Regions from separate parts of the Metabacillus mesotrionivorans genome, predicted to be linked through region 1. Evidence: a T-box and tRNA genes for the amino acid it is inferred to sense, from the RefSeq annotation. Region 1 holds a T-box; the other holds one or more tRNA genes.
The links. A T-box is a leader RNA that pairs with one kind of tRNA and senses whether it is charged. The one in region 1 lies ahead of ACTSEZ_RS13660 (valine--tRNA ligase), so its partner is inferred to be a tRNA-Val.

Region 1 (5,361 bases):
ATCATAAGCAAATCAGATACGATCGTGATCCACAACGGAATCTGAAGCAGAAAAATTGCGCCGATGATAACAAAGAATAGGGGTCTCATACGAATCTCCTGAATGTTTTTCTTTTAGTATAGCAAATGGGGCGGAAAAAAGAGAACCTGCAGACGGCAGGTTCTCTATGTACTCAGTATTTAGCTGAACCTTCTTTGGCTTTTCCGGCGCCTTCCTGAAGGTTCCCTTTCAGTTTGTCTTTCTTTCCTTCACGCTGAAGCTCAGGATTGTTTGCTGCATTGCCCACCTGATCTTTCACTTCGCCTTTTGCCTGATTTACCTTGCCTTTTACTTTGTCGCTCATGCCATGATCTTTTGACATCATCAAACACTCCTTTCTTCTTGTATCTTTCATGTTCCCTGCATTTACAGAGCTTAAACCAGGCATTTAATCAAAAAAATCATAAACCTTCACCGTGCGGCATATTCCTTTAATGTCACAGGTATTTTCGTAAGGACACCTGAAAGGAGGAGTTCAAGTTGTCACAGGATCAACAATCATCATTGCGGTTCTCTGTTGAGGAATCCGTTTGGTTTCAAAAGGGACAGGAAGTGGGTGAGCTGTTATCCATCTCATTAGATCCAGACATCACCATCCAGGAGTTTGACCAGTACATCTCGATTCGGGGTGCGCTTAAGCTTACGGGTGAGTACAAAATAGATGAGGATTATAGCGAAGAGGAATTTGAATATGCCAATCTCCGTTTTATCAGCAATGTAGAAACGAGAGAAGACGGCATATCGCAGCTTGTTCACGGTTTTCCTGTAGATATCACGATTCCGAGGAACCGCATTGGAAACTTGGAAGAAGTTTATGTAACGATTGAATCTTTTGATTATGATCTGTCAGAAAGCAGAAACCTGAGGCTTGTAGCTGACCTTGAAATCAGCGGAATTGCAAGCGGGGATGCGGCTGTTGAGGCTGAAGAAGCTGAAGAAGAACGGGAACAGGAGCAGGCATATGTGTTTGAGCAGGAGCAGGAACCGGAGCTCCAGCCGCTGTTCCGCTCACCTCAGGCACTTTATGAAGAGGAAACGCAAGTAGAAGAGTATGATGCTTTTGCGCATGCAGGCAGCCAGAATCATGCGGATCTTTATGAACCGTTTCATGTAGAAGTGAAAAAAGAGGCTGCAGAGGAAGAAGCCGCTGCACCGGACATTTCTTATTTTGCAAGCAGGCCGCAGTATGAGGAAACGTATAAGGCGCCTCAAAAGCAAAGTCCGAAAGCAAGAAAAGAAGAAGAAGCAAGAAAGCAGGATGAACCAAAGCATACGGAAAACTCCCTCTACTTAACGAAGCTTTTTGAACGAGATGAAGAAGAGGAGTTTACAAAGCTTAAGATCTGCCTTGTCCAGCAGGGTGACACAATTGACAGCATTTGCGACCGATACAGGATTACGGTTCAGCAGCTGCACAGAGTCAATCAGCTGAATTCAAGCGCAGATGTGCATGAAGGCCAGACACTCTACATTCCTGTTTACGCAAATACTCATTAAGAAAAGAAAGCAGCTTGGGGAGGAGAGTTCCTCAGCTGTTTTTTTTGTAAGTCTCTTTACATGAGACCTGGTTAAAAGGAAGTGAGACAAAAAATGATGAGAGAAAATATGGATAAACTTGCGGAGGTTTTAAAAGAGTATGAGCTGAAAGCGGAATATGCGGAGTCTGTTACAGATAAACTGACGAAGGTCTATGCCAGTTCAGGTGCCTCCTACGCATTAAAAAAGATGTCATCGAACCGGAATGGCCAATTCATCGAAACGCTTCACGGTGCTCATCAGAAAGGGTATTCAGGGTATGTGCCCATCTTCAGAAACAGGCACCGGCAGTTTTTCACCTCAGACGGAGAGAACTGGTATTACATTATGCCCTGGCTCACGAACGAAACAGAAGAAGAGCGGGATGAGCGGCATAAAAATATGTTCAGGGAACTTGCAGCGCTTCATCAGAGAACGGCTGCTGAGGAAAAGCTGAATCAGAATGCACTGAAAATTCATTACGATACCCTTGCCAAGCAATGGGATGACAACAAAGCCCTGTATGAAAAATACGTGGAGGAATGCGAGAAGAAGTGGTATCTCTCCCCGTTTGAACTGCAGGCCGTCACCTATTACTTTGAAACCGCACGTGCGACAGAATTTGCCCGCAAAAAACTTGATGAGTGGTACGAAATGATGAAGGAAAAAGAGGATGTGCGGCAAGTCATGATTCACGGCAGAGCGTCCATTCATCATTACTTGTATGATGAACAGGGAACGGGGTATTTCACCAATTTTGAACATGCCAGGTATTCATCGCCCATTGATGATGCGCTTCTCTTTTATCACAGGACGTTCCATACGTACCCATTTGCAGATGATAATTGTGCCGACTGGTTTTACACCTATCAGCAGACGTTTCCATACAGAGAAGAGGAAATGCAGCTGTTCATCTGCTATCTTGCCTATCCGGATTTTGTCTACAAACAAGTGAAAAAGCACATGAACCTGAACGGCAGAAGCGCGTCGCAGCTTCAGAAAAATCAGGACCTGATCAAATCTTACTGGACCTTTAAAAACATCGAGTACTTCGTCATGAAGGTGACGCAGATCGAAGAAAACAAAAAACTGGCTGCTGAGCAGTCGACATAAACAAAACCCAATCGGTGATTGGGTTTTTTACATGCAAATGCAGCTCAGTATAACAATATTTAACCGTCTGAATTGTATTTCGCAGTGTCCAGCTCCGCATTTCGTTATATCCACTCCATATACAAAGCCACACCAAGCAAAATCAGCAGCGCCAGCAGGACAAGGTCGACGGGCGACGGGAAAATCAGGGTCCGGACGGTCTGAAAGATGGTAATCGGCACGATGAACTGTCCGGCAATGAGCTTGAATTGCTTTACATAAGGCGACAAGTTATAATCGTTTATTTTTCTGCGCATCCTAAAACTCTCCTCACTGAATCCTTCTTGTATAAAGAATATGTGCATTTACCCAGTTTTGTGCCTTTTCGGGAATAAAGGCTGTGAAAAATGGAGAAGATGATTGACGTGAAATGACTGGATTGTATACAATACAACATATATCATGTTTTCATAATCGAACACATACCGTGATAGGGAAGAGTAAAGCGGAAAGCTGTTTTCAGAGAGAGAAATCGCCTGCTGAGAGATTTCTTAAACAAGCGTGCTTGAAGGTCGCCCTGGAGTAATTCTCTTGAACCATGAAGTAGAGAGAATCGGCATGAACGCCGTTATCCCATTTGAGAGCACAGGTTCTTTTTTGCCTGTGAAAAAAGGTGGCACCGCGAAATCAACTCCTTTCGTCCTTTTACCGGACGAGGGGAGTTTTTTATTTTCCGAAAAGTGCGGAAATGAACTGATTTGAAGATTTTAAGGAGGAAGAAACATGGAGAACAAGGAGCAGACACTCTCTACAAAATATGATCCGCAGGCAATTGAGCGCGATCGCTACGACTACTGGCTGAAGGGAAAGTTTTTTGAAGCTTCAAACGACCAGGAAAAGCAGCCGTACACGGTTGTAATCCCTCCGCCGAACGTAACAGGAAAGCTTCATCTTGGCCATGCCTGGGACACGACGCTTCAGGATATCGTAACGCGCATGAAACGCATGCAGGGCTATGACGTTCTCTGGCTTCCGGGAATGGACCATGCCGGAATCGCCACTCAGGCTAAAGTGGAAGGAAAGCTTCGCGAGGAAGGCAAGTCGCGCTATGACCTTGGCCGCGAAAAGTTTGTTGAGGAAACTTGGAAATGGAAAGAAGAATACGCATCCCATATCCGCGCGCAGTGGTCAAAGCTTGGCCTTGGCCTTGATTATTCAAGAGAGCGGTTTACGCTTGATGAAGGACTTTCTAAAGCGGTTAACGAGGTATTTGTCTCTCTTTATAAAAAAGGACTCATCTACCGCGGCGAATATATAATCAACTGGGATCCGCAGACAAAAACAGCTCTTTCTGATATAGAAGTTATCTATAAAGATGTTCAGGGCGCATTTTACCACATGCGCTACCCGTTGTCAGACGGTTCAGGTGCAATTGAAGTTGCGACTACACGTCCTGAAACGATGCTTGGCGATACAGCGGTTGCTGTTCACCCGGAAGATGAGCGCTACAAGCATTTGATCGGCAAAACCGTTGTTCTTCCAATCGTAGGACGCGAAATTCCGATTGTCGGAGATGACTATGTGGATATGGAATTTGGTTCAGGAGCTGTTAAAATCACGCCGGCTCATGATCCGAATGACTTTGAAATTGGAAACCGCCACAGCCTTGAACGTGTTCTTGTGATGAATGAGGACGGAACGATGAATGCAAAAGCAGGAATCTACAGCGGCCTTGACCGTTTTGAGTGCAGAAAGCAGATCGTGAAGGATCTTCAGGAAATGGATGTTCTGTTCAAAATTGAAGAGCACATGCATTCAGTCGGGCATAGCGAGCGGAGCGGAGCGGTTGTTGAACCGTACCTATCTACGCAGTGGTTCGTTAAGATGCAGCCTCTTGCAGATGCAGCGATTGAGCTTCAGGACAAAGAAGACAAAGTCAACTTTGTTCCAAACCGTTTTGAAAACACGTATATGCGCTGGATGGAAAATATCCGCGACTGGTGTATTTCAAGACAGCTTTGGTGGGGACACCGCATTCCTGCCTGGTATCATAAAGAAACTGGCGAGGTGCATGTTGATCACGCACCGCCTGCAGACCTTGAAAACTGGGAGCAGGATACAGACGTACTCGATACGTGGTTCAGTTCCGCACTGTGGCCGTTTTCTACAATGGGCTGGCCGGATGAAGATTCCGTTGACTACCAGCGCTACTATCCGACAGATGTACTTGTAACAGGCTATGACATCATTTTCTTCTGGGTTTCCCGCATGATTTTCCAGGGTCTTGAATTTACCGGCAAGCGACCATTTAAAGACGTGCTGATCCACGGACTTGTACGCGATGAGCAGGGACGCAAAATGAGTAAATCGCTTGGAAACGGCGTTGATCCGATGGATGTGATTGATAAATACGGAGCGGATTCTCTTCGCTACTTCCTTTCAACAGGAAGCTCGCCTGGCCAGGATCTGCGTTTCAGCTACGAAAAAGTAGAAGCAACATGGAACTTTGCCAATAAGATCTGGAACGCTTCACGCTTTGCACTGATGAACATGGACGGACTGAAATTTGATGAAATCGATCTGACCGGTGAAAAATCAGTGGCTGACAAGTGGATTCTGACACGACTCAATGAAACAATTGAGCACGTGACAAAGCTTGCCGATAAATACGAATTCGGTGAAATCGGCCGTCATCTGTACAACTTCATCTGGGAT
Region 2 (5,361 bases), on a different contig from region 1:
TACTCAGATTTCAAATATTCAAGATATAACTGCTAAAATTAGTGAATTTAAAGCAGAGTTAGATAAAGCTAATAACTTTTTAGAGTATGAGTCTACTGAAAATTATGGAGCTTTAGTAAATATAAGCTCAAATTCCCTTATTAAAATGTACAATAAATTTAAAGATAAGGGATTATTTGATATGAATATTAGGAAATTTGTTCCCAACAAATTAGTTGATAGTGGAATTAGAAAAACTTTAGATAGTGATAGGGAAAACTTTTGGTTTTACAATAATGGACTTATAATAGCTTGTGAGGATTTTGAAATTGATGGAAACACAATTAAAATTTATAATTTTTCAATTGTAAATGGAGGACAAACTACAAATTTATTAGGAAATTATAAAGGGACTAATAGTCAAGAGTTCTATATACCATGTAAGGTCGTGTTTAAAAAGAATGATGATAAGCAAAAAGTAAATGAGTTTTTTACTCAAATTGCTGAAACTACAAATTCTCAAAAGCCTATTAAAGCAAGTGATTTAAAATCTAATACTCCCGAAATGCTATCCTTAAGACGAGTATTAGAAAATCATAAAATTGATTTTCAAATTAAACGTGGTGAGAGATTTAGAAATAATATGACAAAAATTAAAAATGAAGAATTTGGACAGTTAATTCTTTCATTTGTTATGCAAAAGCCGGGTACGGCACGCTCCAATAAAAAGGCTCTATTTGAAAATAATAGTATTTACGCATCAGTATATAAGAAAAATTATGTGTCTTCTTCTGTAAGAATGGAATTTATTGTTGATATGATAAAGTTCTATGACAGATTTAAAAGAATTGTTGAAGAAATGAAGAAAAATGATGATTTATTCGAATTAAATGCGAAAGATGTTTTGAAAAATGGTACTTTCATACTTCTTGCAATTATTGGAGTTCTTTATAGAATACACAACAATGATATTCAAAATTTCAAGGAAGCAGTAGATAATCCTACTCTAATAAGTGAAAGTGCATTCGTTTTTGGAAAATTCATTTCAAACTATAATGAAGATGATTTAGATAGTAAAATTAAAAAACTTATTATTGAGTTAGTTTTGTTAATTGAAGAAAGATATACAATGCTACTTGATGCAGGTGAAGTAACAAGTGTAAGTAACTACTTTAAAACAGATAAAAAGTACCATGATGATTTACTTAAATCAATAAGTTCAAAAATGCTTAGAGAAAGAACGAGTGCACCAATTATGGAATATAGTGAGTTTTTAAAAAGATAAAACTTATTAAAATAGTTAAAGATGATAAAGTATTTAATTCTATTGACAAAAGCACTTTAAACATTGATTAGCTATACTATAACCTTTGTATCTAATACAATTGAATAATAAGCGATATATCAACGATCTGGTAATTATGCTAGGTCGTTTTTATTGTGTTTTAGAGGACTTTTTAATACGACTTATGCGACTCAAATCGTACAGAAAAGGATCATATACATGAGATGCAGAAGTAACCCTTATTATTTCAATGATACTAATGCAATATACTTACTTGACGAATTTTAGCGACCACTTTACAATAGTAAATGTAAATGCAAGAAGGTTAGTGGTCTGATGTTTTTTTAACTTGTAAAAACTTTAAAAAACCTATATATATCATGCCTATTCCCGCTCAGTGGGAGAGCACTTCCTTGACAGGGAAGGGGTCGGGGGTTCAAGTCCCTCACAGGTCATTACATTTGAGAGAGTTTCCCGGAATGGGGAGCTCTTTTTTATTTGGGAAAATGCCGAGTGGTTGGACGGCCGAAAATTGAAACCCGAAAAAGCACCCGACGCAAATAGACGACGGGTGCTTTTTATGTGCAGCTGTTTTTATTCCTTAAAGAGGAGACCCGGGTAAACATAAGCTCCGACTTTCGAACTGGAAATTCAATTTTTGGAATTTTTTTCTGGTAAGGGGTGTAAAGGTCATAAAAAAGGGTAATAGATTGATGGTACATTTTTACCAATTTTAATCCATTTGCTATTTATTTTCCATTTCGTCTTTTTTGCCATTTTTATTCATGTATACTGTAAAAGTCTTTATAAAAATCCATATTTTATTAATTATGGTAAAAAGAATAGGAGAGTGAAAAAATGAAGCGTACGAAGAAGATATGTCTGATGCTGCTGTCAGCTTTATTCGTCTTGTTTGCGCTTGCAGCATGCGGAGGCGGGGAACAGGCTTCTGGAAAAGAAGAGAAAAAAGAGAATACTAAAAAAGAAGAAGAAGTTTCTGAGAAAGAAAATGAGGATGAGGTTGAGATAGCCGGCAGTATTGAAGAAATTGTGAAAGAAGAGCCTGGAAAATACTCCGGGAATGCTTACAATAAAGCGGTTATACATAAAGCTTTAGACGAAAAGTCGTTTGCTGATAAGGACAGCTTTCAGATCTATGGCGAGCTGCTTGCTCTTGTGAACGAGGGGGAGAATTACAAGCCTTTTTATGATTTTTATGAAGAATTCAATCCGAGCATAGAGACTTCTTTAAGCAATATGCCTGGAGGAATGACGCTTGAAAACGGTGAGATTGGACTTAATACAAATATCTCAATCCTGTTGGATGCAAGCGGCAGTATGGCTCAGAAAATCGGCGGACAAGCCAAAATGGATCTGGCAAAAAAAGCTGTAAATGATTTTGTTGCTTCCATGCCTGAAGGAGCGAACGTATCACTTAGAGTTTATGGCCAGGAAGGCAGCAACAGCGACAGTGATAAACAGCTATCCTGCAGCAGCACAGAAGTAGTCTATGATTTGAAGCCTTATAATGAGGCCGAATTTAAAGCTTCACTTGGAAAGTTTAAGCCAACCGGCTGGACTCCAATCGCTAAAGCCATTTCAGAATCAAAAGCAGACTTTGAGAAATCAGATAAGCAGGGACAAAATATCATTTATGTCGTAAGCGATGGAATTGAAACATGCGACGGAGATCCTGCTAAAGCAGCAAAAGAACTCCATGATTCAAACATTGAAGCGGTTGTAAATATTATTGGTTTTGATGTAGACAGCAACGGTCAAAAACAGCTGATGTCTGTTGCACAGGCAGGCGGCGGACAGTATGAAACGGTCGATACGGCTGAAGATTTCCAAGAGTTATGGGAAGATGAACGCCAGCGTCTGTGGAATGAATGGTGGGACTGGGGAAATAAAAACTGGAATGAAGTCTGGGAAGAGCAAAGCGAAAAGCAAAATGATCTTTATGAAAGAAAAAGAGAGTTAACGAACATGATTTATGAGGAGAAAAAGAGACTGAATGATGCAGCGTTATATCTTCAGGAAAAAGAACAAATTGAGTATGATGTCCGTCAGGAGGTTACAAGCCTGGTCGATCAGCGACATGAAATTCTGAAAGATTATGCGGAGAATACTCACGAAAAGCTGCTTGATACAGTTAAAACCGAGGGTGAAGATCTGAAGGACTCCATTCAGGAGAATAAAGAAGAAATGACAGAAAAATATGAGAAAAAATAGGTTCTTCTGTTCTAAGGGATGATTCAGAACGTATAGAGTTCAGGCAAGGAGGTATAATTTTCGTATATCTCCTTGCCTTTTTCTATCTTTCAATATAAAAACTTCTGGAAATGCAGCAGGAAGGCAAACATTTTGAAGTTTTCACCCTTTAAGAGGTCACTGGAGACATGCTTACATTCCAAATGAAGACTCTAACAATCCTAATTTGCTGCTTAACAATCCAAATCAAGGATCTAACAGTCTAAACAGGTGCTTTAACAATCCAAACCCAAAATTGTTTGCAAATGTTTTACAAATATTTATCGCATTTATCCTAGTAACTCCTGTTCACTGAAACTATAATAAATGTATGCTTCTTACTAACCAATTGCGAGGGGATATTCGTGGAAAACAGGGAACTTCTGCTGGCCATTACAGAATTAAAATCCAGTATGGATAAACGGTTTGATGCACTTGAAAAACAAGTGGATTCAAGGCTTGATAAGGCAGAGGAACAGCTGTATAAGCTTTCCAGGGCCATTCATTCAGGAGGAGATGACCACGAAGAGGATATTCAGAAACTTGGTGATGAAGTAAGAGATTTGAGATTATCAGCAAAGTATGTGCTGTCTAAGATCAGTGAACATGACGTTGAACTATACAAAGCAATGAATATGCTGAAAAACACCTCTGATGAATAGTCAGAGGTGTTTTTTTGGAGGGACTGCAGATTTTCGGGCTTTAAGTTCAGGTTCCATCAGCTGGGTGTGGCTGATGGAATCCGGCTGTTCAGCTCCCTTGTTGCCCACAGGACGCCGACAATGATCTATGGTGCATTTACGCGATTGGCAAAGATAATCTGAATACAGCTGAGCCAAAGCCTCCATCAGCAATTCTACGCAGTGGCTGGCCGTTCACATGTCAAAAGCAGGAATCCGCGTGAAACCGGCACAGCCCGATGGAAGCTATACAGACCGTGCGCTTAAAATTCTCGGTCAAACTCATCTGGAGAGATTCGGCAATCCTGAAGATCTGAACGGTACGTTGCTGTGGCTTGCAAGCAACGACGCCTCCAGATTCGTCACTGGAACGGTCATTTCTGTAGATGTAGGATTTTCTGCATATTCCGGTGTTTAGAGAACCCTGAGAATCCTTAAAGGGTTCTTTTTTATGTAAAAAGATGGCCTGAAAAATCCAGGCCACCCTTTGACTAGAACTGCAGCAAATCAGGGTCCGGTAGCACCAGTGGGTCCAGTAGCACCGGTAGGTCCAGTCGGCCCAGTAACGCCGGTAGGTCCAGTAGCACCAGTTGGTCCAGTGACACCAGTGGCACCCGTGACGCCCGCAGGTCCAGTAACACCCGCAGATCCAGTAACACCAGTAACACCAGTGGCACCCGTGGCACCAGCCGGTCCAGTAACGCCTGTGGCACCTGTACTACCCGCTGGTCCAGTAGCACCCGTAACGCCCGCTGGCCCAGTAACACCCGTAGCCCCCGTAACGCCCGCAGGTCCAGTGACACCAGTAGCACCCGTAACGCCCGCAGGTCCAGTGACACCAGTAGCACCAGTAATGCCCGCCGGTCCAGTGACACCCGTAGCACCCGTAACGCCCGCTGGTCCAGTAACACCGGTAGCACCTGTAACGCCCGCCGGTCCGGTAACTCCAGTAGCACCAGTAACGCCCGCTGGTCCAGTGATTCCAGTAGCCCCCGTAACGCCCGCCGGTCCAGTAACACCGGTAGCACCCGTAACGCCCGCTGGTCCAGTGACTCCCGTAGCACCCGTAACGCCCGCCGGTCCAGTAACGCCAGTAGCACCCGTAACGCCCGCAGGTCCAGTAACTCCAGTAGCACCAGTAACACCTGCTGGTCCAGTAACACCAGT

Region 2: it has a tRNA-Val gene. The T-box ahead of ACTSEZ_RS13660 (valine--tRNA ligase) is inferred to sense a tRNA for this amino acid. The anticodon was not compared.

Annotation. Positions count from the first base shown of each region.
Region 1 is NZ_JBQMFF010000004.1:283,999-289,359, forward strand. Features, by position in the region: gene ACTSEZ_RS13635 (SoxR reducing system RseC family protein) at 1-89, opposite strand, end outside; gene ACTSEZ_RS13640 (CsbD family protein) at 173-361, opposite strand; gene spoVID (stage VI sporulation protein D) at 520-1,536, shown strand; gene ysxE (spore coat protein YsxE) at 1,645-2,667, shown strand; gene ACTSEZ_RS13655 (YszA family small membrane protein) at 2,772-2,963, opposite strand; T-box leader at 3,125-3,354, shown strand; gene ACTSEZ_RS13660 (valine--tRNA ligase) at 3,430-5,361, shown strand, end outside.
Region 2 is NZ_JBQMFF010000001.1:316,030-321,390, forward strand. Features, by position in the region: gene ACTSEZ_RS01505 (AIPR family protein) at 1-1,264, shown strand, start outside; tRNA gene ACTSEZ_RS01510 (tRNA-Val) at 1,656-1,716, shown strand; gene ACTSEZ_RS01515 (VWA domain-containing protein) at 2,123-3,496, shown strand; gene ACTSEZ_RS01520 (hypothetical protein) at 3,880-4,176, shown strand; partial or broken gene ACTSEZ_RS01525 (SDR family oxidoreductase) at 4,349-4,612, shown strand; gene ACTSEZ_RS01530 (NTTRR-F1 domain) at 4,702-5,361, opposite strand, start outside.